4 regions of the Paraglaciecola sp. G1-13 genome follow, and region 3 is predicted to be linked to each of the others. Evidence: predicted binding sites of a transcription regulator. Region 3 holds the regulator's gene; each other region holds the start of a gene.
The links. Region 3 encodes sigma-54, which starts transcription at its own class of promoters, with help from an activator protein. Its sites were predicted from a motif close to GTTGGCACGNNNNTNGNNT; they were not measured.

Region 1 (7,654 bases), 840 kb from region 3:
GGGGCCAAACCTGGTGTTCAAAACGCGAAAAATGCGACCTTAGACTTCAACATCGGTTATGCGGCGAGTTTATTGTTAGCCATCATCTTTTTATGGTTGGGCGCTTTGCTCATGTTTGGCCAAGGCGAAGGTTTTGCCAACTCAGCAGCAGCATTTGCTGGGCAACTTGTCGGGATTTACAGCAATGCCTTGGGGGACTGGAGCTGGTTGCTCATGGCCATTGTTACCTTTGTGGCGCTATTTTCATCTACCTTTGCGGTTGCCGATGGTTTTCCACAAGTATGGAAGCGTGCCTATCAGCTCAACCACTCACATGATGCCCCCTTACCCCTTGATAGCGCTAGTGATACGCCGCACGCTCGAAAAGGAAATGTGGTTTATATCGCCGCACTCTGCGTACTCGCCTTAGGCAGTTGGTGGATAATTTCTGACTTTAGCGCTGATATTAAAGCCCTCTTGGATTTTGTGACGACAGTGTCTTTTGTCAGTGCGCCTATCTATGCTTGGCTAAATTATAAGGTCATGATGGGTGCAGATGTTGACGCCCAATATAAGCCCCAAGGTATATTTCGCATCTACACTTTATGCTGCTTAAGCGTGCTAACACTCTTCAGTATGTATTATCTTTTTTGGAAATTTGTAGCTTAAATATAAGAGTTTTAGTAATGGGCTTTACCTAGTTACTTAGCCCAACTAGGTATTGTAAAAACGCCCTAATATGACTGCGTAGCACGGGCCGTTGTAGGCTGACGTGATGCACATATTCACCCTGAGGAAATAAAATGAAAGTAACCGGCCGTTGCCATTGTGGCGAACTTGTATTTGACGCCGTTATCGATCCTGAAAAAACCATGATTTGTCATTGCACAGACTGTCAGCTGTTATCAGCGACCGCATTTCGCACTGTGGTTGTCAGCGAAGTAGATGGGCTAACGTTTTCTAGCGGTAAGCCGAAAGAGTACGTGAAGATAGCGCAAAGCGGTAACCCGCGAGCCCAAGGGTTTTGTGAGCACTGTGGTACAGGAATTTATGCATCAGCTGTGGGCGATGAGCCCAAGGTATACAATTTGCGCGTAGGCGCTATCGACCAACGTAATGAATTAATACCAAAGCGTCAAATTTGGGCAAACTCTGCGCAAAAATGGCTGACTGATATTGCGACCCTTCCTGCTTTTGAAAAAGGCCCTGTGTAACGTTTTTCGGTACTGGCTTAGCCATTCATAAAAATGGCGGTTGGCTCATCTAAGTACACCTGAAATATCGCCCTCGACCAGCCCCTGCTACAGTTTTGGTTCACTCGAGGGCGATTGGCTTATCTCGCTGCTCGTCCCCCGAATTTATCGTGCTAACAATATCGCACATTAGAAGAGCCTAAACACTTAAAAAGCGCGTGCTACTTTGCCCCATTTGGCGCGTGCTTTATTTGTGGCAATTCCCTAGAAATTACCTTGCACCCAGCACCTTTACGCGAGTGCCTTACACGCTTTGCAATTTAGCTTGTAAATCTTACAGCCTAAGCGTAATAGTTACTGTTTATCAATGGCTTTGCATTGCTACACCTTTGCTTCTAACCGCTTCAAATACAGCAACCGCCGTTACTCAGGGCATAAAAATGAGCTGGCGTGCTCTTTGCGTAATCCTATTGCAACAGCTAATTTTAGAATAGCCAAGATGATTGTTGTACCAGGCTAAATGTGTGTGCCATCTGTGCACACCCGCAGCCGACACTTTCTATCTTGCCTATCACATCTACGAGTAGGGAGAACATCATGTTAGCAGGCTTACGAGACATTCAACGATTCACTATTGCAGCCACAGACGGTGACATTGGCATCATCAAAGATTTCTTGTTTGACGATCGTGCATGGACAATTCGATATATGTACGTCGATACCCACAAATGGTTACCCCTAGGGGAAAAGGTGCTGATTTCCCCTATTTCGTTACGAGAAATAGACACAGATGATGAAAAGATCCACGTTGCTTTGAGCAAACAGCAAGTGAAAGACAGTCCATCGATTGATGAAGAAAAAACTGTCTCCAGAGAGTACGAAGAAATACTGTTTTCTTATCTGGGTTACGGCTACTACTGGACTGGCCCTGGCGCATGGGGCGAATATGCTCACCCGACGGCCTTAGTAAACCAACAAGCACTTGAACAAGCCAACAGCAATTTAGAAGAGCATGACAAGAGCAAAGCGAATCACTTACGCTCAATTGAGGAATTGCAAGGCTATGATGTCATCGCAGGTGGTGAAACGGTAGGCCATATTCATGACCTGATTTTAGACACCGACAACTGGGAAGTGCCTATGTTGATTATAGATACCCACAATTGGCTACCCGGTGGAGAGAAGCTATTACTGGCACCGAAGCACATTGATGATATCAATTGGCTCGAGCAACGCGTGCATTGCACCTTATCAGCTAAGGATGTTGAACATTGCCCAGAGTGCGATCACGACATGTTAAATGACGCCGATTACAAACTCAAAGTGAAACGCGCCTTGCAGGGCTTGCCCAGCGCGTAATTCACCAACTAACAGCCGCGCGCACATGCCTGTGCATGGCGGCTGACTCTCGACGATATAAAACTCTCGAAGATATAAACCTATCACCAAACATCCCTCAGCCGGAGATTATCATGCAACAAGCTTCCCCTTATCTAAAAACCTTGACCCTTGAGGGTGAAAAATTCTCATATTATGCCCTCGATGCCCTTGCAGATACCCACGACATTGAGCGACTGCCTTTCGCCGCTAAAATATTGTTAGAAAACCTTTTGCGCCACAGCGCTGAAAACTTTGTTCAAGAAGAAGATATTAACAAACTCGCCACCTGGGATATTAATGACCAGTCAACGACTGAGATTGCTTTCGTCCCTTCTCGAGTGGTGCTACAAGATTTTACCGGCGTACCAGCGGTAGTTGACCTAGCCGCCATGCGCGATGCCATGGTTGATTTAGGAGGCGACCCGCAAAAAATTAATCCGTTAAAACCCGTGGAATTGGTTATTGACCACTCCGTTATGGTGGATTATTTCGCCCAAGACGATGCCTTCGACAAGAATACCGCTATGGAAGTACAGCGTAATAAGGAGCGCTATCAGTTCTTACGATGGGGTCAGCAGGCGTTTGACAATTTTAAAGTGGTTCCGCCAGGTAAAGGCATTGTGCATCAGGTGAACTTAGAATATCTGGCACGTGTCACCTTTATTGAAGAGCAGCACAAGCAGCCATTGCTCTATCCGGATACCCTAGTAGGCACAGATTCCCATACGACCATGATCAACGGCTTAGGCATTTTGGGCTGGGGTGTAGGCGGCATTGAAGCTGAAGCCGCCATGTTAGGTCAGCCAGTCACCATGCTAATACCTGAGGTAGTCGGCATGGAAATTACCGGCAGTTTGCCGCCAGGTACCACGGCGACAGATTTAGTATTGACCATTACTCAAAAGCTACGCGAATTTGGCGTCGTCGGTAAATTTGTCGAATTTTACGGCGAAGGGGTAAAACACCTCACTATAGCCGACAGAGCTACCATAGCGAACATGGCACCAGAATATGGTGCAACGTGTGGTATCTTCCCGTTAGACGAACAAACCGAAACCTACCTGCGTTTGACTGGCCGCGAAGAGCGCAATATCAATGTGATCAAAGCGTATGCCCAAGCACAGGGCATGTGGGGCAGCGAAGCTCAGCAAAGTGCAATCTATCATGCGAATCTACACATTGACCTTAGTGATGTAGTAACCTCGATTGCGGGACCTAAACGCCCCCAGGACAGGATCCCGTTAAGTGAAGCTGCAGACAAGTTCAGTACGTGGTTATCTGAGCAGGAAAAACTGATTATCACCACCGAAGATCCCGAGAAAGGGCGTTTCGAATCAGAAGGTGGCCATCAAGCAGAGAAAAGTGAGGACTCCTCGGAGGTCGAATACAATGGTCAGCGTTTCAGCCTTAACGACGGCGCAGTGGTGATAGCGGCCATCACCAGTTGTACCAATACCTCCAACCCTTCTGTGCTGATTGCTGCCGGCTTACTGGCCAAAAAAGCCAGTGAAATGGGTCTAACCGTAAAACCATGGGTGAAAACCAGCTTTGCGCCTGGCTCTCAAGTCGTCACCGAATACCTTAATAAGGCTAACCTAACCCACGAACTCGAAAATTTAGGCTTTCATCTAGTCGGATACGGCTGTACTACCTGCATAGGCAACTCGGGTCCACTGCCCGAGCCTATCAGCGCTGCTATTCGTAAAGAAAAGCTAAATGTAACTTCCGTGCTATCAGGCAATCGTAATTTTGAAGGTCGTATTCACTCTGACGTAAAAGCTAATTATCTTGCCTCTCCTCCATTAGTTATCGCATATGCGCTAGCTGGAAATATGCAGATTGATTTGCTCAAGGAGCCCCTTGGCACCAGTAAAAACGGTAAGCCCGTTTACTTGCGTGATATTTGGCCAAGCAATGAAGAGATTCAAGCGCTTGTGACTGATGTGGTCAATAGCAACATGTTCTCAGAACGTTATAGCCATATTTTTGAGGGTGACGAGACATGGAATAATTTAGACGTCGTCGATAGCGAGCAATATAATTGGCCTGAATCGACTTACGTTAAAAAACCCACCTTTTTTGATGGCATTCAGCAACACCCCGAAGCGATCAGTGCTATCAAAGATGCTCGCTGCTTGTTGAAACTCGGCGACACGGTCACCACGGATCATATTTCTCCAGCCGGTAGCATTGCCCCTGATGGCCCTGCTGCGCAATACCTGCAAGCGCACGGTGTTGAGGAGCACGAGTTCAACTCTTTTGGCTCACGCCGAGGGAATCACGAAGTTATGATGCGTGGAACATTCGCCAATGTCAGATTGAAAAATCAACTCGCCCCCGGTACAGAAGGCGGCTGGACGCGCTTTCAACCATCAGCTGAACAGATGTCTGTGTTTGATGCAGCAATGAAGTATCAAGAACAAGGCACGCCAACGGTGGTAATTGCGGGCAAAGAGTACGGCACAGGGAGTTCTCGCGACTGGGCTGCAAAAGGTCCACTGTTGCTCGGTGTCAAAGCGGTAATTGCCGAGAGCTACGAACGAATTCATCGCTCTAATCTGATAGGTATGGGTATTCTACCCCTACAATTTAAATCAGGCGACAGTGCCGCCAGTTTGAAGTTAGACGGCACGGAGCAGTACTCGATTGACGCCATAGATGGAGATCAAAAAGAAGTAGTGGTATCGGTAAAAGGCGAACAAGGAGAATTCACTTTCGACGCGCAGATCCGCATTGATACCCCCAATGAGTTCAGTTACTTCAATGACGGTGGCATTCTTCAATATGTACTGCGAAGCCTAAATAAAAGCGCTTAGAAAAGCGCGTAACGAGCACAGCGCTTACCTATTCAGTTGAGGCTTGCACCACTTAATCGAAGCCGACCATTTATACTGGTCGGCTTTTTTGTAAGCTCTTAATGAACAGGTGTTGCTCGGGGAGTCTCACTGTGGCAAACGCTGTATTTCACCTTTCTGTGCTTTAGGAGTTGTTATAAATAGGTAAATTTTATCTCTTAGTTGGGTAGCAATTACGCACTTTACATTAGCCATGCTAGACGGATTTTTAAGTTATTGATTCTTAAAGCCTTTTATTTTTAAGAAGTTGGCACAAGAATCGCTTAGTAATATGTAAGCAAAGTGTGAAATCACTTAACCATAAGGAAGACAATGATGAAAACCCAGATAGCAAATTCGTTAAAAGCATTTTTAAACTCTGTTGTATTAGTTGGTATTCTAGTCGTTGGACTAACCTCGTGTGCCACGATTGACGGTGCAGGAGAAGACATAGAGAGTGCTGGTGAAGCAGTCCAAGACGCGGCTAACGACTAAGCATTTGGTTAGGGTTCAGCCCGACCACCGAGTCTTTGCTGCTCAGCGAGCTTTTTTTCGCCCTATTTAAGCAAAGTATAAAGTCCATGTTAAGCGCTTATTTGTCTGATAATGCAGACACCAGATTGCTGTTTTTGAGTAGGAGATAGAAGAATGATTTACTCTAAAGATTCAACAAACCGTTTTGCAGAGCACTTACGCCGCTTACAACAATCAATTCAGCCTTCAAGCCCAAATAAGGCAGTCGCGCGCATGAGCAACAACAGTTGGTTAAGCAAGTTAAACCCTAACCGCTAGACCACCAAGTATCGCATTGCTCGAAAGTCTTACGCCTCAGCGGACTGCTCGAAAGTCGCACGACTCAGCGGACAATGCAGGCGTGAGTCATGTGCTTACGTTCAAGCGTTCAGTAACAGGTTTCTTAATTGGCGCACTGTTTAGTGAGCAAGCTTATCGACTGACGCACTTATTAGCTGACGCTCTTATTGGCTGATGCTCCTATTGGCTGATGCTTTTATTGGCTGACGCCCTTACTGGCTGATGCTCTCATTAATTGATACTATTTGGATACGCTACCCTCGTTAGCAGTCATTGCGACTTTGAACTTAACAAGCTGTTTATGGCGCATTCATAGCGTGTTAATAGCACCGAATTCACAGCCTTGAACTACATACTAGAGCCTTACGCTTTGGGCACTGTGTCAAATGTTCGCGCTATCAAGACGCCTGCTCAGTGAGAATACACATCAACGTTAAGATTCTTTAGCAGCCCGGCCATGCGCATTGAGATATGCTTCTAGTGCGACCACTTTTAAAGGTTTGCTATAGAAATAGCCTTGGATGATGTCACAACCCATCGATTTTAAGATCTGTACTTGGTAATCATGTTCCACACACTCAGCAACCGTACTTAACCCTAGGCTTTTGCCTAAGGTGATAATAGTGCGCACTATGCCTTCATCCCGTAAGTGATGGTCTTCAGCGTTCCCCTCATGAACACAATCTGGCGCAACTAAATCATTGATGAATATGCCGTCTATCTTTAATGTATTGATGGGTAGGTCGCGCAAATAACTCATACATGAGTAGCCTGTTCCAAAATCGTCAATGGCGATTTTCACCCCCAAACCGTGAATTGCACTCAGTACATCAACCGCTAACTCGGTAGATGCGATGAAGGTATTTTCAGTGATTTCTATTTCCAAATACTGCGCCGCTAAACCCGATTGATGCAATGCGCCTTTGATCAACTCGAGGCACTGGGGACTCATCAAAAACGATGCGGGTAAGTTCACGGCAACAGGTACAATATCAAAGCCCGCCCGCTGCCAATCTGCATTCTGCTGGCATGCCTGCTTTAACACCCACACACTGATGGATTCCATTAACCCTATGTCTTCTGCTATGGGTAAGAAAGTGGCTGGATTAATATATTCTTGGCCATTATTCCATCTTATTAAAGCTTCTAAACCAACCAGTTGTTCGTCGTTCACATTCACTTTAGGCTGATACACCAAAGCAAACTGCTGTTGAGCGGAGGCTTGGCGCAATTGGGTTTCTAGCTCTAATCGCCACACTGAGTCATTCAACATGTCTTGGTCAAAAAAGCGGAACCGCCCAGGGCCCAATTCTTTCGCCTTATACATGCTAGTGTCAGCATGTTTAAGTAAACTCGATGCATCGTCGCCATCATCAGGAAAACACGCAATGCCAATACTGGTAGAGATGTGTAATTGATGTCCAGATACAATAAGCGGCAGACTCAAAGATGCGA
Region 2 (7,654 bases), 1.9 Mb from region 3:
GAAAAGTCCGTTGACATTGCTTAATCCGCACCCTATAAACACAGAGTAGGCAATAAACTAGGACGGAATTTTTGATGTTAGGCTACAACGACAAACGTAATTTTTTTCGCATGATGGTCAATTCAGCTTGCGAGATTGTGGTTAACGACGATGAGTCGAGTCGTACGTTGCACGCAGTATGTAAGGATATAAGTGCTACAGGCATGTCATTTGAAGTGGAAGAGCAATCCGTAGAAATCGGTACCGCTGTTGACGTTTATATTGAATCAACAAACAGCCAAATCCCTTCCTTGTCAGCCAAAGCACGCGTGGTGCGCTCTGAGTGCAATGAAGACAGCACCTGCGTAATTGGCGTCGAAATTACTGAGATGAATTAGCCTTAGACATAACGGGCTGTTAATCTCAGTTATAAAGGTCTAGGACGCTGAGCAAAGCGTAGGAAAATAAACAAGCGCTAACCTTAGAAGTAGCGCTTGTTAAGTATTTCTATAACGCCTCACAATAGTACCTCACAGCACTTTGCAGATTAATCCCTTCAAGTAAAACCCCTCAGGGTAGTTTGTTGAGACCGGATGATCAGGCGCTTGTGATAAGCGCTGGATTATTTGTACTTCTCGGCCAGCATCTAATGCAGCATCCGCTACGACTTTTTGAAACAAATCGAAGGGCATTAAACCTGAACAGCTAAATGTGGCTAGAATGCCGCCAGGGGCCATGATCTGCATTGCCAGCATGTTGATATCTTTGTATCCACGACAGGCTCTATTTAGCGAAGCCTTAGAGTCTACGAATTTAGGTGGGTCGAGTATAATTTGGGAAAACTGTTTAGACTGTGCTTTGTAATCACGTAATGCTTGAAATACATCATGATTAATAAACTCACATTTTGAACTATCTAGCTGGTTAATATCCACGTTGCGTTTAGCCGTTTCAAGGGCAAGGTCAGATACATCTAAACTAGTAACGCTACACGCACCAGCAGCAAGTGCATAACTACCGAATGTGCCTGTGTAGCAAAAGCAGTTTAATACGTCACGATCTTTGGCATATTGAGCGGCGATAGCGCGGTTATCGCGCTGATCTAAATAGAAACCCGTTTTATGACCTTGTTTCACATTGACGATGATTTTTACACCATTTTCTTCAATGATGACTTCATCCGGTATGTCGCCAGCAAGCACTTGGGTGATTTCTTCTAATCCCTCTTTTTTGCGCACTGCTACATCACTTCGCTCATATATGCCATGCTCAGGAAATTGTGCTTTTAGCGCCCAAACTATTTTTTCTCTATGTTTATCAGCCCCTGCTGAGAGCAGTTGGCAGACGATAACATTGGCATAAACATCGATGGTCACCCCTGGTAGGCCATCTGATTCAGCGGCAATCAAACGGTATCCGGTTAAACCATGTCGCTCAATTAGCTCTTCTCTGGATTGTTGGGCTCTAGCGATACGACGTTGAAAAAAACCGTTGTCGACACTTTCATTTTGCGTAAACGTCCATATTCTAACTTGTATCTGAGAATGTGGTGAGTAGGCTCCGCGGCCTAGCCATACGTCTTCGTGACTATAAACATCGACGGTATCGCCGAGATTCATTCGGCCTTTAGTGCTCTCAATTGCACTGGCAAATATCCAAGGGTGACGACGTAATAAAGACTTTTCTCGACCGGGGTGAAGTGTAACGCGTGATGACATAGTGTGGTGGTTTCCAGCATACAAATTGAAAGTAGATGAGCGTGGCGCAAAATCACATTATCAATGGTACAAATTAAACAAAAAATTCAATGGAGAATTCATGCAATTTATCGATTATGAAGAAGGGACGGCAACGGACACGCTTTTTGTTAATGATACTACAAAACCTACCCTCAAACAGGGGCAAGTGTTAGTTAAGGTACACAGCTTTGGTATTAACCGCGCTGATACATTACAGCGCCAAGGTAAATACCCAGCACCAAGAGGGGAAAGTCCAATTCTTGGTCTTGAGGTATCAGGGGAAATTGTAAGTCTTGGTATGTCTGCTGATAACGAGTCTTCCCGTTGGCAAATAGGCGATGAAGTCTTTGCGCTTGTGGCTGGCGGCGGTTATGCCCAATATGTGGCGGTCAATTCTGAACACTTAATGCCTAAGCCTAAAAACGTGGATATGCCGAGTGCCGCTGGTATCGCCGAGGTTTTCTTAACGGCATACCAAAGTTTGTTTCAAGTGGGCGGATTAAAAACTGGGCAGCGGGTTCTTATACATGCTGGAGCGAGTGCTGTGGGTCTTGCCGCGATTCAATTAGCAAAAGCGGATGGTTGTCATGTCAGTGTTACCGCATCAACTGAGAAAAAACTTGCGGTATGCGAAAAGTATGGCGCCGATCGACTGATAAATTACAAAACTCAAAATTTTGCTGAATGTTTCGAGCAAGGCGGAGTCGACGTTATTATTGATTTTGTTGCAGGGGATTATTTGAATCGAAACTTAAAAATCCTCAACGCTGATGGAACGATAGTGTACTTAGCTATGTTGGCCGGTCGCTATGCCGACAAAGTAGACATGGCCCTGATGCTTGCGAAACGCGCCACCATCACAGGCTCTACGCTGCGAAGCCGGAGCGACGAATACAAAAGCGTTTTAATACATGACTTTTGTCACAGGTTTTTGGCTGATTTTGACAATGGTGCTTTAAGACCTGTTATCGACACCCAATATAACGTAAAAGATATTGCATTGACGCACGAACGCCTCGAACGAAATGACACCATGGGTAAATTGGTTGTTAGTTGGAATTAATCTATCTCGCTACAAGGTTGCTTACTTGGCGCGATGTTAAATGTCTTAAAAGAGGTCTGGCGCACGTCTCGTGACGAACTGTTTGGAAGGTAGGTCACAGATTTATCATCGATTGTTTGAAAATATAGACTATGAAATGGAAGGTTAGAGACAATAAACAGCCTCTAACCTCATTTTATCGATTACAACGTCGATAAGAATTATTGCTGTTGAAGCACACTGAACTCCTCTTTAGAGACAAATCCATCCTTGTTGCTATCTAATTCGTTGAATATAGTGGCCAAAGTAGTATCAATACTGGCTTCTTTTGCACTTAACATATTGTCTTCGTTTACATCTAAAGCAGCAAAAATATCCGTTGCGGCAAATGCGCCTACTGACGTTAGGGCGAGAACACCCGCTGTAATAATTTTTTTCATTCGTTTCTCCACGTTATTTAAGAATGTCGTTTACTTTGTAAGGCGCTAGGACTGTTTTAACGTTACGCTGATTTCAATAGGCTACAATCTTGCGACCAAGGCAATAAGGGTTTAGTTCTCTAACTCACTGGCGCTAAGGTAACCATCTTTGTTCACATCTAACTCGGTAAAAACCGAAGACAGGGCCGCATCTGAGGAGGCTTCTTCTAGGCTAATGCGACCGTCATTATCCGTGTCTAACGCGTCCATTATATCGTCTTGTGCCAATACACAGTTTGAGGCGAAAAGTAGGCTAGTAATAACAATTAACTTTTTCATCTTATCGATTCCTTATGGCTAAACATTTAGCTAGGTTTTCGTAGCTATACCTGATTCTATTGAATCCGGTCTGACAAATTTAAAGAGCGGACTTGCTCGGCGGTTCAGATCGGGTAGAAGCATTTATATATATGCCGAACTCGCTCCTAAACTCAGCTAAACGGTTACACGCTTCATGCCAACTAAGAATAGTGCATAATTTTCAATGAGTTATAAGGGGGTGAGCGGCCTAGATACAAAGCGGACGTTGATAATTTAATGTTATAGTGCTAAAACAGTTACACAAATTCCGAGTTGAAACAAAAATTGTTAAATATCAATTATTTAAATGGAGTTAAATTGGTTACGCGTAGCGAAAAAGCAACAAAATAAAGGAAACATATAGTGCGCATTGCCTCATTTATTTTGCCGCCAAAGGTAAGAAGGATTTGGCTATTTAACGTTTAGGTAAGTTGCTGATCCACATCGTTTGATATGGTGCTAGTTCAATGAAACTGTCTGCAGCATAAATGGGTTGCTGCGTCATTAAGTCTATCCACTCGTCGGTACCTACTAAGTTAATATCACTTAAGTGTATTTCTTGTATCTCATCACAAATATTACTGATACAAAATATGCTTTGTCTTCTATCGATACTCTGACGCCAGAAACCAAATACTTTACTTCCTAACTGCAAGGTAAATTGTGTAGCGTTAGGGTGAAATGCCACCTGCTGGCGGCGTATGGTGAGTAGCTCACCCATGGCCTTCAATACGCGTTGGTGTTGGGAGTAGGGCGATGCTAATTGCTTCTGTAATTCAGTATATTGCCATTTGTGACGATTTATAGCGCGGTTATGACTGGTATTTTTAACCCGTTCGTAATCATTACCTGTAGCCAATAAACTGTGAATATAGATCCCAGGGATCCCTTCTAAACCAAGCATAATCGCATGGGCGCACATAAAACGCTGGAAGCCCCATTTATCCGTTCCCTTTGTTGTACCCTGAAGAGCGTCATATAATGCAATATTAATTTCATACGCTTTTTGCTGCCCATTTTCAGAAGCACGCCACGAAATCCTACCGCCAAAATTCTGCATAGTGTTTACGAGTACCGTGAGCTCCTCGTCTTCTAATAAGCCTTCAGCTGGTCGTAGGCCGATTCCATCATGGGATGCAATAAAATTAAAATAGGTAGTGCCGTTTTGCGCGGGGGGCATGCTCATTAACCATGACTTCAGGTAATGACAATCACCCGTAATGAGAGTATTTACCAACAATGGGGGCAAAGAGAAATTGTAGATCGCATGAGCTTCATTGGCATTGCCAAGGTAAGCTAAGTTTTCTCTATTTGGTATATTCGTTTCTGTGATAATAATCACATCTGGCTGCGCATGTTCAATAAGTGTGCGCAGTAATCTTACCACTTCATGGGTTTGTTCTAAGTTGATACAAGGTGTGCCAAGTTTTTTCCATAAAAAAGCCACGGCATCCAGCCTGAACAGCCTGACGCCATTATCCAAATATTGACGAATGATTGAAACGAAAGTTTCTAACACTTTGGGATTACGAAAATCAAAATCAACTTGATCGTGACTGAATGTGCACCAAACATGCTCGATACCTTTTGCTGTTTCAGTCTCACGTAATAGAGGAGACGTACGAGGCCTGACCACATTTGATAGGTCTTCATCTGGACTTGCCGTGTAGAAGAAGTCGCTGCCTGGTCCTTCACCCTTAATGAAGTTATCAAACCAAGCGCTTCGCGAAGAACAATGGTTAATTACCACATCTGACATTAACCTAAAGTCTGTCGCGATCCGTTTGATGTCTTCCCAATCGCCTAATGCTTCGTTCACACTAGAATAGTCGATCACAGAAAAGCCATCATCTGAACTGTAAGGAAAAAACGGTAATATATGCACGCTGTTCAAGTTCTTCGCACAGCATTCATTTAAAAAGGTGTAAAGGGTCGTTAATGGCTTCTCCCCAGGCGATTCAATTGAATCGCCATAAGTGATCAGCACGGCATCTTCTTGCGTCCAATTATTGTGGTGGCGTAAAGGAGGTGCGATTGATACGTCCTTTTCAAACCCCATCGTAGTCAACAGATCTTGGGCGAATGTTTGATAGGTAACACTCAGCTCAACCTCATTGTAAATAACAGCCAAATGATGTTCGACTAACTCGGCTAATTGGTCATAAGTACTTTGCATTGCTTCACCATTCATTATTGTTGTTCTAAAGGGATTCTTTACACTCGTTATAATCTTGTTCAACAGCGTCTTTTAGCCGCTCCAATACATTAGGCATAGCACTTACCACACGGTTCCAGCTTGGGATGAATGGGGTTTCCATTGGATTATCTAAGAAACTTTCGCCTGCCTTCATAATGTTCTGGGCAAACAACTCAACCGCTTTTTCTTCGTTGTGAATATCCAGTGACAAGCCATTCATGATGGCATCGTTATGATAGGTTTCGACAAAATCTAAAGCGATTCGGTAATACGTCGCTTTGATAGAACGGAACGTTTCCATGTTGAATGTTTCACCCTGAGTCGCTAGCTTTCTAAACATGGCCTTGGTAATGTCGATAGACATTTTCGACAAACCACCTGCGTCATTGTCAGCTGAAAGATCTTGATGCTTATGATCATATGTTTTGGCAATATCTGCTTGGCACAGGCGATTGCTTGAATAGTTTCTGTGCATTTCTGATAACACACCAATCTCAAGACCCCAGTCGCTAGGAATACGAATATCATTTAAAACGTCGCGTCTGAAGGAGAATTCGCCGGCTAGGGGGTAGCGGAAGCTGTCCATAAAATCGAGATAATCGGTGTTGCCAATCACACGCTTTAAAGCTCTGAGCATGGGGGTGACGAGCAATCGTGATACACGACCATTAATTTTGCCGTTAGCAACACGGGCGTAATAGCCTTTACAAAACTCATAGTTAAATTGTGGATTCGCTACTGGATAAATCAATCGCGCTAGCAGACTTCTGTCATAGGTTAATATATCGCAATCATGTAACGCGACTGATTCAGCCGTGCCTGTGGCAAGAATGTAACCCATGCAGTACCAAACATTACGGCCCTTTCCTAACTCTTTTGGCGCAAGGCCCATTTGAGCTAGCTCTTCGTCCAACGCTTTGAGACGAGGTCCGTCATTCCACAAGATACGGTGGTTCTGTCCAAGTTTGTCGAAAAAGCCCAGTGCATGCCTATATTGTTCTTTATCTGCTCGGTCTAAGCCGATAACGACTTGAGAAAGGTAGGGGACTTTAGAAATCTCTGAAACAATATGCGGTAACGCCTCTCCTTCTAGCTCAGAAAACAATGAAGGTAATATGAGCGCCATCGGACGCCTCCTAGCAAAACTCACTAGTTCTTTTTCTAAATCTTCAACGGGTCTTTCAGATAAGTTATGTAATGTGGTAACAATGCCGTTTTGATAAAAGTCAGCCATGATGATTCCTTTGGTTCTAGGATAAAAATAATAAGTAAATTAATAAAAGTTGAGCTTTATACTAACTTTCATTGATCAGAATTTTAGATAAACATTCAGTCCAGCCTGAAGGTCCTTCTAATGTACTATCGTAGACACCTGTTGTTCTCTCAAGTGGTGGAAACGAATGGGTGGGTGATTTAATACGTACCGCAATGTTACTGGCTTCCAGCATAGCCACATCATTGTTGCTATCGCCTAACGCGACACTCAAAGTTGCACTGTGCCCAATATGACGTTGGAATGCCGTGACTAACCATTGCAAGGCAATTCCTTTATCGCATAGTCCTGACACACCAAGAAAGCGACCGCCTTGCAACACGGTAGCACCCAGTTGCTGCAACTGAGTGACAAACTCGCGCTTTCTATCTGGCGACCCGAGCCATTTAACGGGCTCACTAAACATACGGGTGTTGGCCAGCTTTGCATTATTAGGGCTAAGTCCGGTGTGCTCTATGAGTTGTTGCTCGCCCATGGTAGAAAACTGCAAAAACTCTCCTGAAAAGTCACTTTCAACACTGGCAATTAATGCCAGCCAATGCGAGCGAGGTTGAGCAAATTCTTTGACCCAAAAGCCTTCTATGCTCTTTGTACCTTCGGGCTGTGTCTTCATTAAATGCTGAGGGATAAAAACCGCAGCGCCGT
Region 3 (7,654 bases):
GGGCTTGAGCATTTTGCTGGTGCTGTTTTGTTTCAATATAAGAGGCTCTCGCCGAATCAATCGTTATGAAGCTGTCGCTTTTCTAGGCTGCTTTGTCGCTTATCAATACTTTGTTTTTAACCAAGGTTAGTGCGGCATGAGTCAGCAAGAGTATATTCAGTCAGCCCTGCGGGTGCTTGAAATTGAAGGTCAGGCAATTAAGCAGTTATCGCAATATATTGACGACAATTTTATTGCAGCATGCGAGCTCATGAAAAACTGCAAAGGCAAAGTGGTTGTTTGCGGTATGGGTAAATCTGGCCACATAGGGCATAAGATATCTGCGACATTAGCGAGTACGGGAACGCCTGCATTTTTTATGCACCCAGGGGAGGCAAATCACGGTGACCTAGGCATGCTTACAGAGCAAGATGTTCTGCTGGCGATTTCTAATTCAGGTGAAACATCTGAGCTATTGGCACTATTGCCTGTGGTGAAACGTCGTGGTATTGCCATTATTGCCATGTCGAATAACCCTGCTAGTTCGTTAGGTAAGCACGCCGACGTCAATTTGTGTATTAAAGTTGAAAAAGAAGCTTGTTCTCTAGGCTTGGCACCCACGGCGAGCACCACGGCAACTTTAGTCATGGGTGATGCTCTGGCGGTGGCACTGTTAGATGCAAGAGGTTTCACGCCGGATGACTTTGCACTTTCTCATCCTGGAGGTGCGCTTGGGCGCAAGCTTTTACTTAAGCTTGATGACATCATGTGCCAAGGGGAGCTGATGCCGTTGGTTGGCACGACCCAAACGATTAGCCAGGCGCTACTTGAAATTTCGCGCAAAGGGCTAGGAATGGCGGGTATCGTTGGCGATGACGGGCGTTTGCTGGGTATTTTTACTGACGGTGATTTACGTCGGGTACTGGATGCCAGAGTCGACATTCACACAGTCAGTATTGAAAGTGTTATGACTGCTAATTGTGTTACAGCATCTCAAGAAACCTTGGCTGCTGAGGTGTTAAACGTCATGCAGAAACGCAAAATCAGTTCACTGTTTATTGTTGATGACAATCACCATCCGGTTGGTGCTATCAACATGCAAACCTTGTTATCAGCAGGAGTGATATAATGGGCGACGTTAATACGTTATATGGTGCTAAGTCATCTTCGTTAATGGACAAGCTTTCCCGCATTAAATTACTGGCTTGTGATGTAGATGGGGTGTTCTCTGACGGGCGCATATACATGGGCAATGACGGCGAAGAATTGAAAGCGTTTCATACTCGTGACGGTTTTGGAGTCAAAGCCTTATTAAACATAGGTGTGCACGTTGCGGTTATTACCGGACGTGAATCAAAAATAGTGCACAAACGCATGTCAGCGTTAGGGGTCGAGCATATTATTCAAGGTTGTGAACAGAAAAACGATGCGCTTTTGGCGTTGCAGCGCCAGTTAAATATAGGCAAAGACGCTACCGCATCCATTGGGGATGATATGCCCGACGTGGGAATGTTTACCTTGAGTAACGTCGCCGTAGCGACACACGATGCCCATCCGTTTGTACAGAAACAAGCTCTGTATATTACCCAAATCAATGGGGGCTTTGGTGCTGTACGCGAAGTTTGCGACCTAATTTTGCACGCCAAAGGCAAGTTAAACAAAGTCAGTGGTAGTAGCGTATGAATCGAGTCACCCTCAGTATTGGGTTATTGTTTTTATTGGTCATCGCCATCAACTTACCCGACTGGCTAGCTGATGAAGACTTGATACCGCAAACTGAAACCGAATCTGCTTGGCAACCAAACTACCAAGCAAGTGAAATGCTAAGCACTCTATTTGATAAAGACGGCCGTTTGAGCCATCAGGTCTTTGCTACTAAAATGGAACACTTTGATTTGCTCGGTTTTACTTTATTCAAAGAGCCTCAATACACGATATTTGTTGCGTCACAGACTGCGCCTTGGCAGGTATCAGCCAAAGACGGTACTTTGTATGAAGACAATCGGATCCAATTAGAGAATAATGTCGAGATACGTAATCAAGATGAGCAAGGATTTGCTCGTAGCATTCGCACGGACTTCATCGAGATAAACTTGATCGATAAAACCATGGTGTCTGACCAACCAGTAAAAATATTTGGCCAGCACTATGTCATCAACAGTAACGGTTTTAAAGCCAATTTAACGACCCAACAATATGAGCTACTTGATCATGTGCAAACCATTTATCAACCTCAGCCTTAGCTTAGTTGCCTTAGCAACATTAGCATTTTCCCCATTAAGCATGGCTGGCAAAGAAGATTTCACGCAAGCGATAAAAGTGGACTCGAAGTTTCAGTTCGGGGACGGTAAAACTAAAAAGTCTATCTTTCGAGAAGACGTGCACATCAATCAAGGTAGTTTGAATGTGTATGCCGATGAAGTAGAAGTCGACGCGAGTAAAGGCGAAGGTAACGAAGTTTTCATCGCGACGGGTAGCCCGGCTAAATACTCTCAACAACAAGAGCAAGGGGGCAGTATTGAGGCATCAGCCAATCGCATTGAATATCGCAGAGATTTACGCACACTAACCTTAGAAGGCGATGCACAGCTGAAGCAGAACAATAGCAGTGTAAAAGGTGAGTCGATAGTGTTTAACATGGAACTTGAACAAATTGTCGCGCAAGGAGAGAGCGAGAGTGAAAATAGCGGACGAGTTACGACTATTTTTCAACCAGCTAAGAAATCAGCGAGCAGTAAAAAGCAAACTGACGCGAAAAAGTCCAGTGATGCTGAAGTCAAACCAAAACAGGATGAAACTCCATAATGGCGACGTTAAAAGCCTCGCATTTGGCTAAATCCTATAAATCGCGTCAAGTTGTGCGTGATGTCAGTCTAGAAGTGTCCACTGGCCAGATTGTCGGTTTACTTGGTCCAAACGGTGCAGGTAAAACAACCACGTTTTATATGATTGTCGGTTTGGTTCCCTTAGATAAGGGAGAAATCAGTATTGATCAGCAAGATCTTACCCTACAGCCCATGCATATGCGCGCTCGTTTAGGGATTGGTTACTTACCCCAAGAAGCCTCTATTTTTCGAAAACTGACAGTCTATCAAAACTTGATGGCTATCTTGCAGACACGCAAAGAGCTCAGTGCAGAACAAAGAGAACAGCAAGCGGATTCATTACTCGATGAGTTCAATATAAATCATATTCGTAACAGTGCTGGTATGAGTTTGTCTGGAGGTGAACGCCGCCGGGTAGAAATAGCGCGGGCACTGGCAGCCGATCCAGAATTTATTCTGCTCGATGAGCCGTTTGCCGGTGTTGATCCTATTTCAGTTAATGATATTAAAAAAATTATTCAACATTTACGTGACCGTGGTATTGGTGTTTTGATAACCGACCACAATGTAAGAGAGACACTCGATGTGTGTGAGAAAGCTTACATTGTTAGTCATGGTGAACTCATCGCTTCTGGCACGGCAGAAGAAGTATTAAGTGATCAACGTGTAAGAGATGTATACCTAGGCGAACAATTCAGGCTATAGTTAAGCTGAAAAAGCCGCTCATTTTATCGAGATTATACTCAGGCGCTTGGTGAGACATTTACAGTCAATCGAATCAACCACAGCATATTTTTTAGTTTGCAACGGACAGAATAAAGAAGTAAATGAAACCCTCTTTACAATTAAAATTTAGTCAATCACTCACTATGACGCCACAGTTACAGCAAGCTATTCGTTTGTTGCAATTGTCTACGTTAGATTTACAGCAAGAAATTCAAGAAGCCTTGGATTCCAACCCGCTGTTGGAAGTTGAAGAGCCTACGGATCAGGAATCCGGCGATAGTGCGTTAAATGACAATTCCCTCGACCCGTCTTCTAAAGATACCAATGAAATAGTTGATACCAGCAGTGACAACTTAGACTCAAGTGAAGCGTTCGAGAAAAACGAAATCCCAGAAGACTTACCTACGGATACCACTTGGGATGAGTACATCAGCGCTTCTTCCGCACCTGCCTCTAGCATATCCAGTGGTGCCGGCGGTGATGACGAACAGATCTTTCAAGGCGAAACCACAGATAACATTCAAGATCATTTGCTGTGGCAAATGCGTTTAACCCATTTTAGTGATACCGATGTCGCGATTGCGACAGCGATCATTGATTCTATCGATGAGTCTGGTTATTTGACCATGAGCGCTGAAGACGTTCTGGCCAGCATGGATGATGAAGAAATAGAGCTCGATGAAGTGGAATGCGTACTTAAGCGTATTCAAATGTTCGACCCAATTGGGTCTGGCTCTCGTACACCACAAGAATGCTTGCTAGTGCAATTGCGTCAGTTTGCTCCTGATACACCCTGGTTAGAAGAAGCGAAGACCTTGATTGGGGACTATGCCGACCTTTTGGCAAGCAAGGATTACCGTACTTTGATGCGTAAATCTCGCCTTAAAGAGGATGATTTGCGTGAGGTCATGCGTTTACTTAAAACGCTCAATCCGCGTCCAGGCAGCGCCTTGATCAAAGGTGAAGCAGAATACGTTATACCTGATGTGTCAGTGAGTAAGAAAAATGGCCGTTGGACAGTAGAGCTTAACCCAGACAGCCTACCCAAATTGAACGTTAATCAACAGTATGCTGCAATGAGTCGTAGCGCGAAAAACACCAGTGATAGTCAATTTATTCGCTCACACATGCAAGAAGCCAAATGGTTTATTAAAAGTGTTGAGAGCCGAAACGATACCTTATTGAAAGTGTCAAACTGTATAGTACAGCAGCAAATGGGCTTCTTTGAACATGGGCCTGAGATGATGAAGCCTATGGTACTAAATGACGTAGCCGAAATGGTGGATATGCATGAATCTACAATTTCTCGTGTTACCACCCAAAAATATATGCATACCCCTAGAGGTATATTTGAGCTGAAATATTTCTTCTCGAGCCATGTTGCAACTGAGACAGGCGGAGAGTGCTCGTCAACGGCGATACGCGCATTGATTAAAAAGCTGGTCGCAGCTGAAAAACCAAGCAAGCCGCTAAGTGACAGCAAGATTGCTCAATTGTTGGCCGATCAAGGCATCATGGTCGCTCGGCGAACAATAGCAAAGTACCGGGAATCTCTGATGATACCCCCGTCGAACCAACGAAAAAGCCTATTGTAGGCTGATTAAAGAAGGAAGAGGCGATATGCAAATTAATATTACTGGTCACCATGTGGATGTAACCGATTCACTAAAAGATTATGTCGATACTAAATTTACCAAGCTCGAGCGACACTTCGATCAGATCAACAATGTTCACGTCATTCTCAATGTAGAAAAGCTCAACCAAAAAGCGGAAGCGACAATACATTTGAATGGGGCAGATGTATTTGCCACCATGGAACACAACGACATGTATGCGGCAATAGATGGCCTAATCGATAAACTCGATCGGCAAGTTATCAAGCATAAAGAAAAAGCTAAACGCCATTAACCCATCAGGTAAATAATGGAAATATCAAATATTCTTCACCCTGACTGCGTCGTATGCGCAGTTCAGGGGTCCAGCAAAAAGCGCATTTTAGAGCTTATTAGTCAATTGGCATCTGAGCACCTTGTTGAAGTAGACCAAGCGACCATTTTATCCAGTTTAGCGGGGCGCGAGAAAATGGGGTGTACGGGCATTGGTGGTGGTATAGCACTACCACATGGCCGTATAAAAGGGCTAGAGTCAGCCCTAGGCGTGCTTGTAACGTGCCAACCTCCGGTCCAGTATGACGCCATCGATAACATGCCAGTGGATATCTTCTTTGCTATTTTAGTACCAGAGGAAAAGGCCCAAGAGCACCTACAAACCTTGTCGGCGATAGCCAAAAAATTCGTTGATAAAGATATTTTAAATCGTTTGCGCAGTGCAACCACAGACCAAGAATTATTTCAGGTACTCAGTTAATTATGAAGCTTATTATCATCAGTGGGCGTTCAGGCTCAGGGAAGTCCATCGTTTTACGTTCACTGGAAGATTTAGGCTATTACTGCGTTGATAATATCCCCGTCAACTTATTGCCCACTTTGACCCATACCGTCGCTGACGAGTACGATCAGGTCGCGGTCAGCATTGACGTGCGAAATTTACCCAAAGATCCCAACGAATTGGTGGAAATACTCGACTACTTGCCGTCAACGTGGGAAATGACCATATTGTATTTGGATGCCAGCGATGACGTACTGATTAAGCGTTTCAGTGAAACCCGCCGCTTGCACCCGTTGTCTAAGCAAAACAAATCATTGTCTGGTGCTATTCAAGCCGAAAGCCAGTTATTAGCGCCAATAGCCGAACGTGCAGATTTATATATAGACACAGATCAATTGTCAATTCACCAGCTGGCCGAATTGGTGCGTGAGCGAATATTAGGTAAAAAAAGCTCACGCTTGGTTTTGGTTTTTGAAAGCTTCGGTTTTAAACACGGTATTCCTAAAGATGCGGATTATGTATTTGATGCGCGTTTCTTACCCAACCCGCACTGGGAGCCAGATTTAAAACCCCTTACTGGACTTGATTCCCCCGTCGAGATTTTTCTTGGCTCACAACCTATAGTCACTAAATTTATTTGGCAAATTCAGAATCTGATTTCTACTTGGTTGCCACATTTAGAACGTAATAACCGTAGTTATGTGACAATCGCCATCGGGTGTACTGGCGGTCAGCACCGCTCTGTGTACGTAGTGGAAATGTTAGCCAAAACATTTAGCACCTCGCACCCTGATGTGCAGATACGTCATCGCGAGTTAAACCGATGAGTGAGCGATTAGAGAAAACCTTACTCATAGTGAACAAGTTAGGGCTGCATGCCAGAGCAGCGACTCAATTGGTTAAGCTTGCGAATCAATTTGAAGCTGAAGTCACTATTGTTCAGGATGACAAAAGTGCCTCAGCAAGCAGTGTGCTGGGCCTAATGATGTTAGAGAGTTGCCAAGGCAAAGAAATTCAAGTGATATCTGAAGGGAAAGACGCGCGCCAAGCGATGGATGCTGTTGAAGAGCTTATTGTCGGAAAATTCAACGAAAGCGAGTAATCAGTTAGATTTAATGCAACGTGCACTTCAATTTAGACTTTTTCCACTCATCTCGACTTTCTACTCATTCGCTATTTTTTTGAAACGCGCGGTTGGGTTATCAGCAACCCAATTGACTGCTTAATCCACCTAAACGCGCTTCAACCGCATATTCTTTGCTGCCCTTCATTTCTGGGAATATATTCAGACCGCTGCGAGTTTCTACGTTATCAATCGTGACTTCTTTACTGCAGTAGTCATCGGCTCTCGCGCTATTTTGCTCCATGACATAGGCGGACGCTCTAACATAACCCGCTTGGTTTATTGTCGCGACAATTTTGAAGTAGCCAGAAGGAATAGTGTGGCTTTCATCTGCACCTGGAAGCGTAGCAAAAAAGCTTTCATATAGCGGGCCTGTTACTACATACACGGACTCTCCGCTGCGCGCTAATACGCGCACTGCAGACTCTAATCGGACCCATGGCCCTTGATTCAAATTAGAGCTTTGGGGGGTAATGTTTGATAGATAGTTTGTACTGCGCCAATCAGCGGTATTGCTCACACTTGCCAATGGAACTTGGTGTCCTCGATCGGTACGGATGAGAGCGTGAGCATCTTTATAGTCAGCGGCTTCTAGCGTGTGCTCGCGCTTTAA
Region 4 (7,654 bases), 350 kb from region 3:
TTGCATCTGGCAAATGGTTAGATTATCAGTTAAGTGCTTCTGGCGAAGCGAACTTTGACTCACAAGAAGGGCTTGAAATCCCCAAATTGTTGGTTAAAACAGGTGACAATCAAATCACCCTTGTCGGTTCATTAGAGGCCTTTGAAGACGTACAGGCGCAATTGACTGTCGACGCCCAAGACTTATCTCAGTTGTATGCCTCATTTGCTGGCAGGGCACAGTTTGAAGCGCAAATAGATGGCACAATCTCTGCCCCTGAGGCCAACTTTAGTGGCTCTGCTGATAACATCGATATACCCGATATGCGTATCGCACAACTCTCTACCAAAGGGCAAGTTATTTGGGATGCTCAGAAACAAGCCAACGTCGAATTGCAACTTAGCAATAGCGTTATTAGCCAGCAAAGAATAGCGAATTTAAATGTGGCTTTGAACGGTGATGCACAGGATCACCAACTGAGTTTATCGCTTAATAGCAACATGGCTGACGTCGTGACTAAATTGCACGGAAGTCTGTTGGATAGCCATTGGGATGGCGCGCTAGATGTACTTACCTTTGCCTCAGATGCAGGCCAATTTGATTTAGAGGATGAGGGGCCTAGCATATCCGCTAATTGGGCGACTGATGAATATCGTGTCGCGCCATTCTGTTTATCTGATAACGATGCTCGCGTGTGCATTCGCCTTGCTGAGTATGCAGCCACTGGTGCCCAGTTTGATCTGGCGATTGACGACTTACCCTTAGCTCCATTGCTAAGCGCTAACTTAGCGCAACTACAAAAGATAGATACCGATGCCAAAGTAAACTTAGTGGCTAAAGGCGATTGGGACACAAAAAAACTGCCTATTATTGAAGCTAATATCAGTTTAACGCCCTCAACCTGGACGGTAGAGGGGGCGAGTACACCCCTTGAGTTAGATGTGCTTAACATGCGCGTTAACACCATAGTCGATAAAGTGGACGCTAAAACCGCAGGTAAAAATGACCCACCTCAGCATGTAGTTACGCAGTTGACACTGCAAAGTAAGCAATTAGGCGAGGTGCACTCAAATGTTGACTTGCAATTAAATGACCAAGACAAGCCGCTTTCTGGCCAGTTAACGTTAAGCAATATTACCCTAGGTGCTGCTGCCCAATTTGTACCGCAATTGACTGAACTCGCTGGGCGTATCGATGGCCAAATAGAGATCGGCGGCAACTTAACCGCGCCATTAATCAAAGGAGAGGTGACGTTAATTGAAGGTGCCGTCGCGGGTTCAATGCTGCCATCGCGTATTCATCAGGTTGAGCAAGTTATTACGTTTACTGGGCAGGCGGCGACGCTGAGCGGGCCATTCCAACTGGGCAACGGAGAGGGCCAAATAGACGGTGAGTTCAGTTGGCAAGATACCCCTAGCGCGACAGTGAACGTTAAGGGAGATGAAATGGAAATCGACTATCAGAATATCGTCAGGGCTAAGTTATCGCCTGACATCAATGTGCAATTTGGGGAAGCAGGATTATCGTTTAAAGGAGAAGTCACTTTACCCTACGCCCGTATTAAGGTGAGGGAGTTGCCACCCAGTGCTTTATCACCTTCTAGTGATGTGGTGTTGGTAAATCATGAGCAAGTCGCTAAAGAAAACAGTTTGCCGCTGGATTTATCTCTACAAATTAACATTGACCCAGACAAAAATAATGACGTCAAAGTGGATGCATTTGGTTTGACCTCAGACTTAGAAGGCGCATTGTTATTAACGCAAGCTGGCGAAGTCCTTAATGCTAACGGTGAGCTGAATTTGGTCAATGGTCGCTACCAAGCTTATGGCCAAGATTTGGTGATACGAGAAGGAGAAATTCAATTTAGCGGCCCGATAGATAGCCCATATCTTGCGGTGGAGGCAATTCGAGATCCTAACAAAACCGCAGATGATGTGATTGCAGGCTTGCGAATTCAAGGCAGTGCGTCAGAGCCTCAAGTCAGCGTATTTTCAGATCCAAGTATGGAGCAGCCAGAGGCGCTTTCGTATCTGTTGCGCGGCACTGCAATCAATAGTACTGATGAATCCTCAAGCGACGGGGCACTGGCCAGCGCGTTAATCGGGTTTGGTTTAGGTAAAAGTGAAAACAAAGTGACTAATATCGGGCGCAAACTGGGCGTAGAAGATCTCGCTTTAAATACCAGTGGTACGGGAGACGAAACCAAGCTTTCGGTTTCTGGTTATATCGCGCCTGGTGTGCAAATTCGCTACGGTGTAGGGGTATTTGACTCTGTTTCAGAAGTTGCTCTGCGTTACCAGCTATTGCCAAAACTGTATCTGGAAGCGGTGAGCAGTTTAAACAGCGAGCTGAACTTATATTATCAATTTACTCTTGATGGCAAAGAAGAGTCAAAGCCCGAGTAACTTACAGAAAAAACTAACTATGTTTCGAAACGGGCTAGCATTTTTACCTCAGTAACTGTACTGGATTGGCGCGTAATTTATTCAATAACCCACCGATAACCGTCATTATGAGTCGTTCAAATCATCTGGCGCAGGCTTATGTCATAAAAATTGTGACTTTTTTCGATAGTGTTACGTCTACTGATGATAAGTGTGTCGTTGTCTATTGTTTTTCATATTTTGTATTTTCATATCATCATTATCTAGCGCATTTTGGATAGGAGTCACCATGGCTGAATTATTACCCGAGTTGATTGAAGAAGTTGTATCGGCTCCAGAGCGCGGTGAACAAGATAATGTAGTGGCACTTGTAGCGGCGCAAGACACCGATGATGTGGCATTACTGTTAGAGTCTTTACCCCTAGAACAGCGCCTAAAAGTGTGGGAAGGAATACCCAAACGACGTCGACTCGATGTGCTGGTTGCCATGCGCGGGGATCCTCGCGAGACGTTAATTGCCGCCACTGATGTAAGTGAGTGGGAAGCCATTTTCTTTGAGGTGGACGCTGAGCAATTACTCGAGTTGTCAGATTCATTGCCCAATGCATTGGTTGATAAAGCGCTGGATGCCATGGATAAGCAACAGCGCCAGTATTTCACTGACGCGAGCCAATTTAGTGATGATGAAATTGGCCACTGGCTTAGCCAGGACCCACTTGTGCTGCCTTTAAACGCCAAAGTACGAGATGCACTGCGTTTGATTCGCCGAGATGTGCCAACCCATGCTGACACCATCTTCTTGGTTAACCGTGCAGGTCAATTTTCAGAAGCTGTAAAGTTAACCAACGTCATGGGGCTACCCGAGCATGTGCCCTTGGTGGATTTATCAGAAGAGGTATTCGATACCATCAACGCGAGTGACGAGCTAACCACGGCATCCTTGATGGTTCAACGTTCCGGCTTTGCTTCATTGCCGGTTGTGGATGAACAAAACAAAGTGCTGGGTCGTTTAGACATTTCCACCGCGAGTGAGCTACTGAATGAATTTTATGAGCGCCAAATTATGGCGACGGCAGGTATGGATGAAGACGAAGATTTGTTCTCGTCGGTACCTAAGAGCGCAAAGAACCGAGCGGTTTGGTTAGGTATCAACCTACTGACGGCATTTTTAGCCTCAGGTTTTATCGGGATGTTCGAGGCAACATTACAACAGGTGGTGGCGCTAGCGGTTCTCATGCCAATTGTGGCGAGTATGGGGGGCATAGCAGGTAGCCAAACCCTGACTTTAATGATACGCGGCCTTGCCTTAGGGCAAGTCACTGGCTCTAACGTGAAAGCCTTACTTAAGAAAGAGTTGAGTGTCGGGGGCTTAAACGGTGTGGTGTGGGCATTGGTGATTGGCTGTATCGCATATTTTTGGTTTTCAGACGCAATGCTCGGATTGGTGATTTGCTTAGCGATTTTATTAAATATCATTGCCGCCGCAGCGGCTGGAGTCGTGGTGCCTATGGTGTTGAACAAGTTCAACATCGACCCAGCGTTATCGGGATCAGTGATTCTAACGACGGTCACAGATATTGTAGGGTTTGTCGCATTTCTTGGTTTGGGGACCTTGTTCCTAATGTGATTTAAGTGAAAGCACAGCCTAGGACGGAGCAATTATACAATGTGTAATTTTTTCGTAGCCCACTGCAAAACCTACAAGGATAAGGGGAACGAAGAATAGTTGAGCACCACAGGGCAGGGCTTATGGACAAGTTCAGATGTTGGCACGTATGTCGCTTACTACACCCAGCCGAAGGAGCATTAACTCCTTCGTTTATCCGTTTTAAAGGAAGTGTGTATGTTGACTTGGGCCCTAACATTTTTTGTACTTGGCGTAATAGCGGCCGTTTTTGGTTTTGGTGGAGTGATTGGCGTCGCAGCCAGTATTGCAAAAGTGATTTTTTTATTGTGCGTCGCGTTTGTCGTGCTCTTCAGTGTGTTGGCATTTAAACAGCATAAGCGGCATAAGTAGTCATTAACATGAGCGCCATTTTGGACTCTAATATTCGGCCTGTTTTGGCTTGCCAAGATGAGCTGCTAGCGGCGCTAATGCTCGAAAATGACTGTTTTTAATAAACAAATCAGAGTTTTACTCTTGGCATCATTATCGCATTAGCTATGTTTTGAAGGTCTAATGCAAATGTGTGAGGCAGCGATGAAAAAGATATTACAAAGCATAACCCTGATTGCCATCTTCAGTACCGCCAGTGTTGGCGCCTCAGCCGGTAACTACTGGAAAGCGAGTGCGCTTGATGGTTGGATTGATGGTTACGTAGAAGCCACCTTGTTGCTAAATGGCAACTTGGATGCAACTGGCATTGATACGGACGTTGACAATGGCTCGGTGACCCTACGAGGTAAGGTGGAAACAGACTTAGATAAAGCCTTGGCGCAAGAATTAGTCATTGGTGTTGAGGGTGTGACTGGGGTAGAAAACATGCTTACGGTGTTTTCACCGGGAAAGAATGAAGACAGCGAAGTGCAGGCTAAGCTAACCGATAACAAAGTTGCTACTGTAGTCAAAACCCGTCTACTGGCGGCACCGGATATCAGCAGCACCGAAATTGACGTAAATAGCACTAAAGGTGTGGTCGTGTTGCAAGGGCAGGTGAAAAATGACGCTGAAAAGCAACGAGCGGTTGATATCGCTCAAGAGGCCATCGATGTAGAAAAAGTGGTGAGCAAGTTAAAAGTTAGCGAATAAATCATTGCACGCGCTGTAGCATCTGACGTGACAATGCTCAAAAATTATAAATGTAGTAAGAGGTATTATGATGGATAAGCACAATAAGAATGCATACTTTAACTGGTTCGAAAAAGTAGACAAGCCTGAGTCCAATGAATCGGAGCTTGTTGAGCGTTTAGTTGAGGAAAATACTCTGCTAAAAAAAATACTCATGCAAAAACAGCAGGAGGGTATTGAAACTGCTGTTTGATTATTGAACAATGAAGCGTCTTTCATGTCGATTAGGTGCTGTGGCAATTTGCGAGTTAAGCACCTAGCTGACCAAAACCCAGAGCCGCAATGCAAAATCCAGAGAGTGCAAATGTTCTAAAACAAACGTTGCTGGTGGTAGATAACCCCGGCGAAATGTTAAAAGCACTCACCCGCCAATTTTCAACATCATTCCATTTGCTCGTGTGTAATGACAATGAAGAGGTACTCAAGTTAGCGCTAAATGCACCTATCGACTTAGTATTGATCAGAGTATCTCCCCGTGACAGCGACTGGCTTCTCATTTGTACTCGTTTGAAACAGCACCCCCTAACCATAGATATTCCGCTTATCTTGTATGGTAAAGATACGCCCAAATCCTTAATTTTATCTGGACTAGAAGCGGGTGCATTAGACTTCGTTGAGCTGCCAACCGATATTCCCATGCTCAACATCAAGATCCGAAATCATATGCAGGTATCGGCTAAGCTTCGTACGCTGGCGCTTATCTCCTGTACCGATGGGCTGACTGGTGTACCTAACCGCATGCAGCTCGACACCACCTACAACCGGTTTTGGTACGCAGCTATTCGAGGGCAACATGAGCTGTCAGTGCTAATGATTGATATTGATTTTTTCAAGGGATTTAATGATACCTATGGTCATGTAGCGGGTGACGAATGTTTAAAGAAGGTTGCCACTACCATTGAAGCGAGTTTGCAGCGTGAGAGTGATGCTATGGGGCGCTATGGCGGCGAAGAGTTCCTAGTACTGTTACCTTTCACCGATAAAGTAGGCGCGCAAAAAATAGCTGAAATGATATTACGCAATATTGAAGCGCTAGATATAAAAAACAAGGCGTCTACTGTTAATGGTAAGGTCACTGTGAGTGTCGGTGCGGCAACACTCAAGCTCCATGACATTAACGACCACACCTTTAATCACCCTGAATTTCTAGTTGAGCAAGCCGACAGGTGTCTTTATCAAGCTAAGAAACAGGGCCGCAACCGGCTTGTGAGTTAGTCATACCCCTTCCAATAAATACGTGCCCTGTGAGAATTCCCCCAGCGGATTTTGAACAAGGCGTTGGTATAAGAAGGCTCATTTAAAGCACATAAAAAAAGCGCCATGTTGGCGCTTTCTAGTGTCGCTTTCAGATTTTAAACCCTAATCTTTATTGCTCACGAGCAATGGCGCGATAAGCAATGTCGTCACGATAGAACATGCCATTCCAGCTGATGCTCTTGGCCAGTTCATAAGCACGTTGTTGTGCCTCAGTGACGCTTTCGCCTAAGGCTGTTGCGCACAATACGCGCCCACCGTTTGTCGTTACATTACCGTTGACATCTTTCGTACCAGCGTGAAAAACCTTAGCCACGTCGCTTTCATTTTGGTTTAAACCAGAAATCACGTCGCCTTTTTTATAAGCTTGCGGATAACCACCTGCGGCGAGTACCACGCCCACAGCAGCTCTAGGGTCAAACTTGGCAGTGGCTTGGTCTAACTTACCGTCAACGGCAAGCTGCACTAACTCAACGAGGTCAGACTGCAAGCGCATCATGATGGGCTGTGTTTCAGGATCCCCAAATCGGCAGTTATATTCAATCACCTTAGGTGTGCCATCGGCCATGATCATCAAGCCCGCATATAAGAAGCCGTGGTAATCGTTACCTTCGCTTGCCATACCTTGTACCGTAGGGTAGATCACTTCATCCATCACGCGTCGGTGAATTTCATCGGTCACAACGGGGGCTGGTGAATACGCGCCCATGCCACCTGTGTTTGGCCCTGTGTCGCCATTGCCCACACGTTTGTGATCTTGGCTGGTGGCAAATGGTAATACATTTTTGCCGTCAACCATGACAATAAAGCTAGCTTCTTCACCATCCAAGAACTCTTCAATGACAACACGACTGCCTGCTTCGCCAAAGGCATTGCCCGCCAGCATATCGCGCACTGCATCTTCGGCTTCATCTAAGGTCATCGCGACAATCACACCCTTGCCTGCGGCTAGGCCATCAGCTTTTATCACGATAGGAGCGCCTATTTGTTGCAAATAGGCTAAGGCGGGCTCAATCTCAGTGAAATTTTGATATTCAGCTGTAGGGATCTTATGACGCGCTAAAAAATCTTTAGTGAATGCTTTTGAACCTTCAAGCTGCGCAGCGGCTTTACTCGGGCCGAAAATCGCTAAACTTTCGGCTTGAAATGCATCTACCACGCCCAACACAAGTGGTACTTCTGGGCCCACTATGGTTAAAGCAATCGCATTTTGTTTGGCAAAAGTGACCAGCGCGCTGATATCTTCAAC

Region 1: the regulator sigma-54 is predicted to act here: its motif matches at 5,654-5,672, upstream of AC0L6N_RS04345 (entericidin A/B family lipoprotein).
Region 2: the regulator sigma-54 is predicted to act here: its motif matches at 3,683-3,701, upstream of AC0L6N_RS08850 (EF-hand domain-containing protein).
Region 4: the regulator sigma-54 is predicted to act here: its motif matches at 4,129-4,147, upstream of AC0L6N_RS21440 (DUF1328 domain-containing protein).

What each region holds. Positions count from the first base shown of each region.
Region 1 covers NZ_CM147903.1:1,044,535-1,052,188, reverse strand. Annotated here, with positions in the region: gene AC0L6N_RS04365 (NRAMP family divalent metal transporter) at 1-648, shown strand, start outside; gene AC0L6N_RS04360 (GFA family protein) at 783-1,193, shown strand; gene AC0L6N_RS04355 (PRC-barrel domain-containing protein) at 1,770-2,531, shown strand; gene acnA (aconitate hydratase AcnA) at 2,645-5,368, shown strand; gene AC0L6N_RS04345 (entericidin A/B family lipoprotein) at 5,723-5,881, shown strand; gene AC0L6N_RS04340 (hypothetical protein) at 6,035-6,178, shown strand; gene AC0L6N_RS04335 (putative bifunctional diguanylate cyclase/phosphodiesterase) at 6,633-7,654, opposite strand, start outside.
Region 2 covers NZ_CM147903.1:2,100,516-2,108,169, reverse strand. Annotated here, with positions in the region: gene AC0L6N_RS08870 (PilZ domain-containing protein) at 75-377, shown strand; gene AC0L6N_RS08865 (class I SAM-dependent rRNA methyltransferase) at 510-1,697, opposite strand; gene AC0L6N_RS08860 (NAD(P)H-quinone oxidoreductase) at 1,798-2,781, shown strand; gene AC0L6N_RS08855 (EF-hand domain-containing protein) at 2,982-3,200, opposite strand; gene AC0L6N_RS08850 (EF-hand domain-containing protein) at 3,312-3,518, opposite strand; gene AC0L6N_RS08845 (sugar phosphorylase) at 3,955-5,715, opposite strand; gene AC0L6N_RS08840 (glycosyltransferase family protein) at 5,741-6,970, opposite strand; gene AC0L6N_RS08835 (HAD-IIB family hydrolase) at 7,032-7,654, opposite strand, start outside.
Region 3 covers NZ_CM147903.1:202,413-210,066, forward strand. Annotated here, with positions in the region: gene AC0L6N_RS00875 (calcium/sodium antiporter) at 1-130, shown strand, start outside; gene AC0L6N_RS00880 (KpsF/GutQ family sugar-phosphate isomerase) at 137-1,108, shown strand; gene kdsC (3-deoxy-manno-octulosonate-8-phosphatase KdsC) at 1,108-1,662, shown strand; gene lptC (LPS export ABC transporter periplasmic protein LptC) at 1,659-2,222, shown strand; gene lptA (lipopolysaccharide transport periplasmic protein LptA) at 2,263-2,784, shown strand; gene lptB (LPS export ABC transporter ATP-binding protein) at 2,784-3,509, shown strand; gene AC0L6N_RS00905 (RNA polymerase factor sigma-54) at 3,632-5,125, shown strand; gene hpf (ribosome hibernation promoting factor) at 5,151-5,438, shown strand; gene ptsN (PTS IIA-like nitrogen regulatory protein PtsN) at 5,454-5,897, shown strand; gene rapZ (RNase adapter RapZ) at 5,900-6,745, shown strand; gene AC0L6N_RS00925 (HPr family phosphocarrier protein) at 6,742-7,020, shown strand; gene AC0L6N_RS00930 (DNA/RNA non-specific endonuclease) at 7,121-7,654, opposite strand, start outside.
Region 4 covers NZ_CM147903.1:5,029,280-5,036,933, forward strand. Annotated here, with positions in the region: gene tamB (autotransporter assembly complex protein TamB) at 1-2,384, shown strand, start outside; gene AC0L6N_RS21435 (magnesium transporter) at 2,653-3,990, shown strand; gene AC0L6N_RS21440 (DUF1328 domain-containing protein) at 4,207-4,380, shown strand; gene AC0L6N_RS21445 (BON domain-containing protein) at 4,564-5,112, shown strand; gene AC0L6N_RS21450 (hypothetical protein) at 5,180-5,344, shown strand; gene AC0L6N_RS21455 (GGDEF domain-containing protein) at 5,434-6,366, shown strand; gene purD (phosphoribosylamine--glycine ligase) at 6,518-7,654, opposite strand, start outside.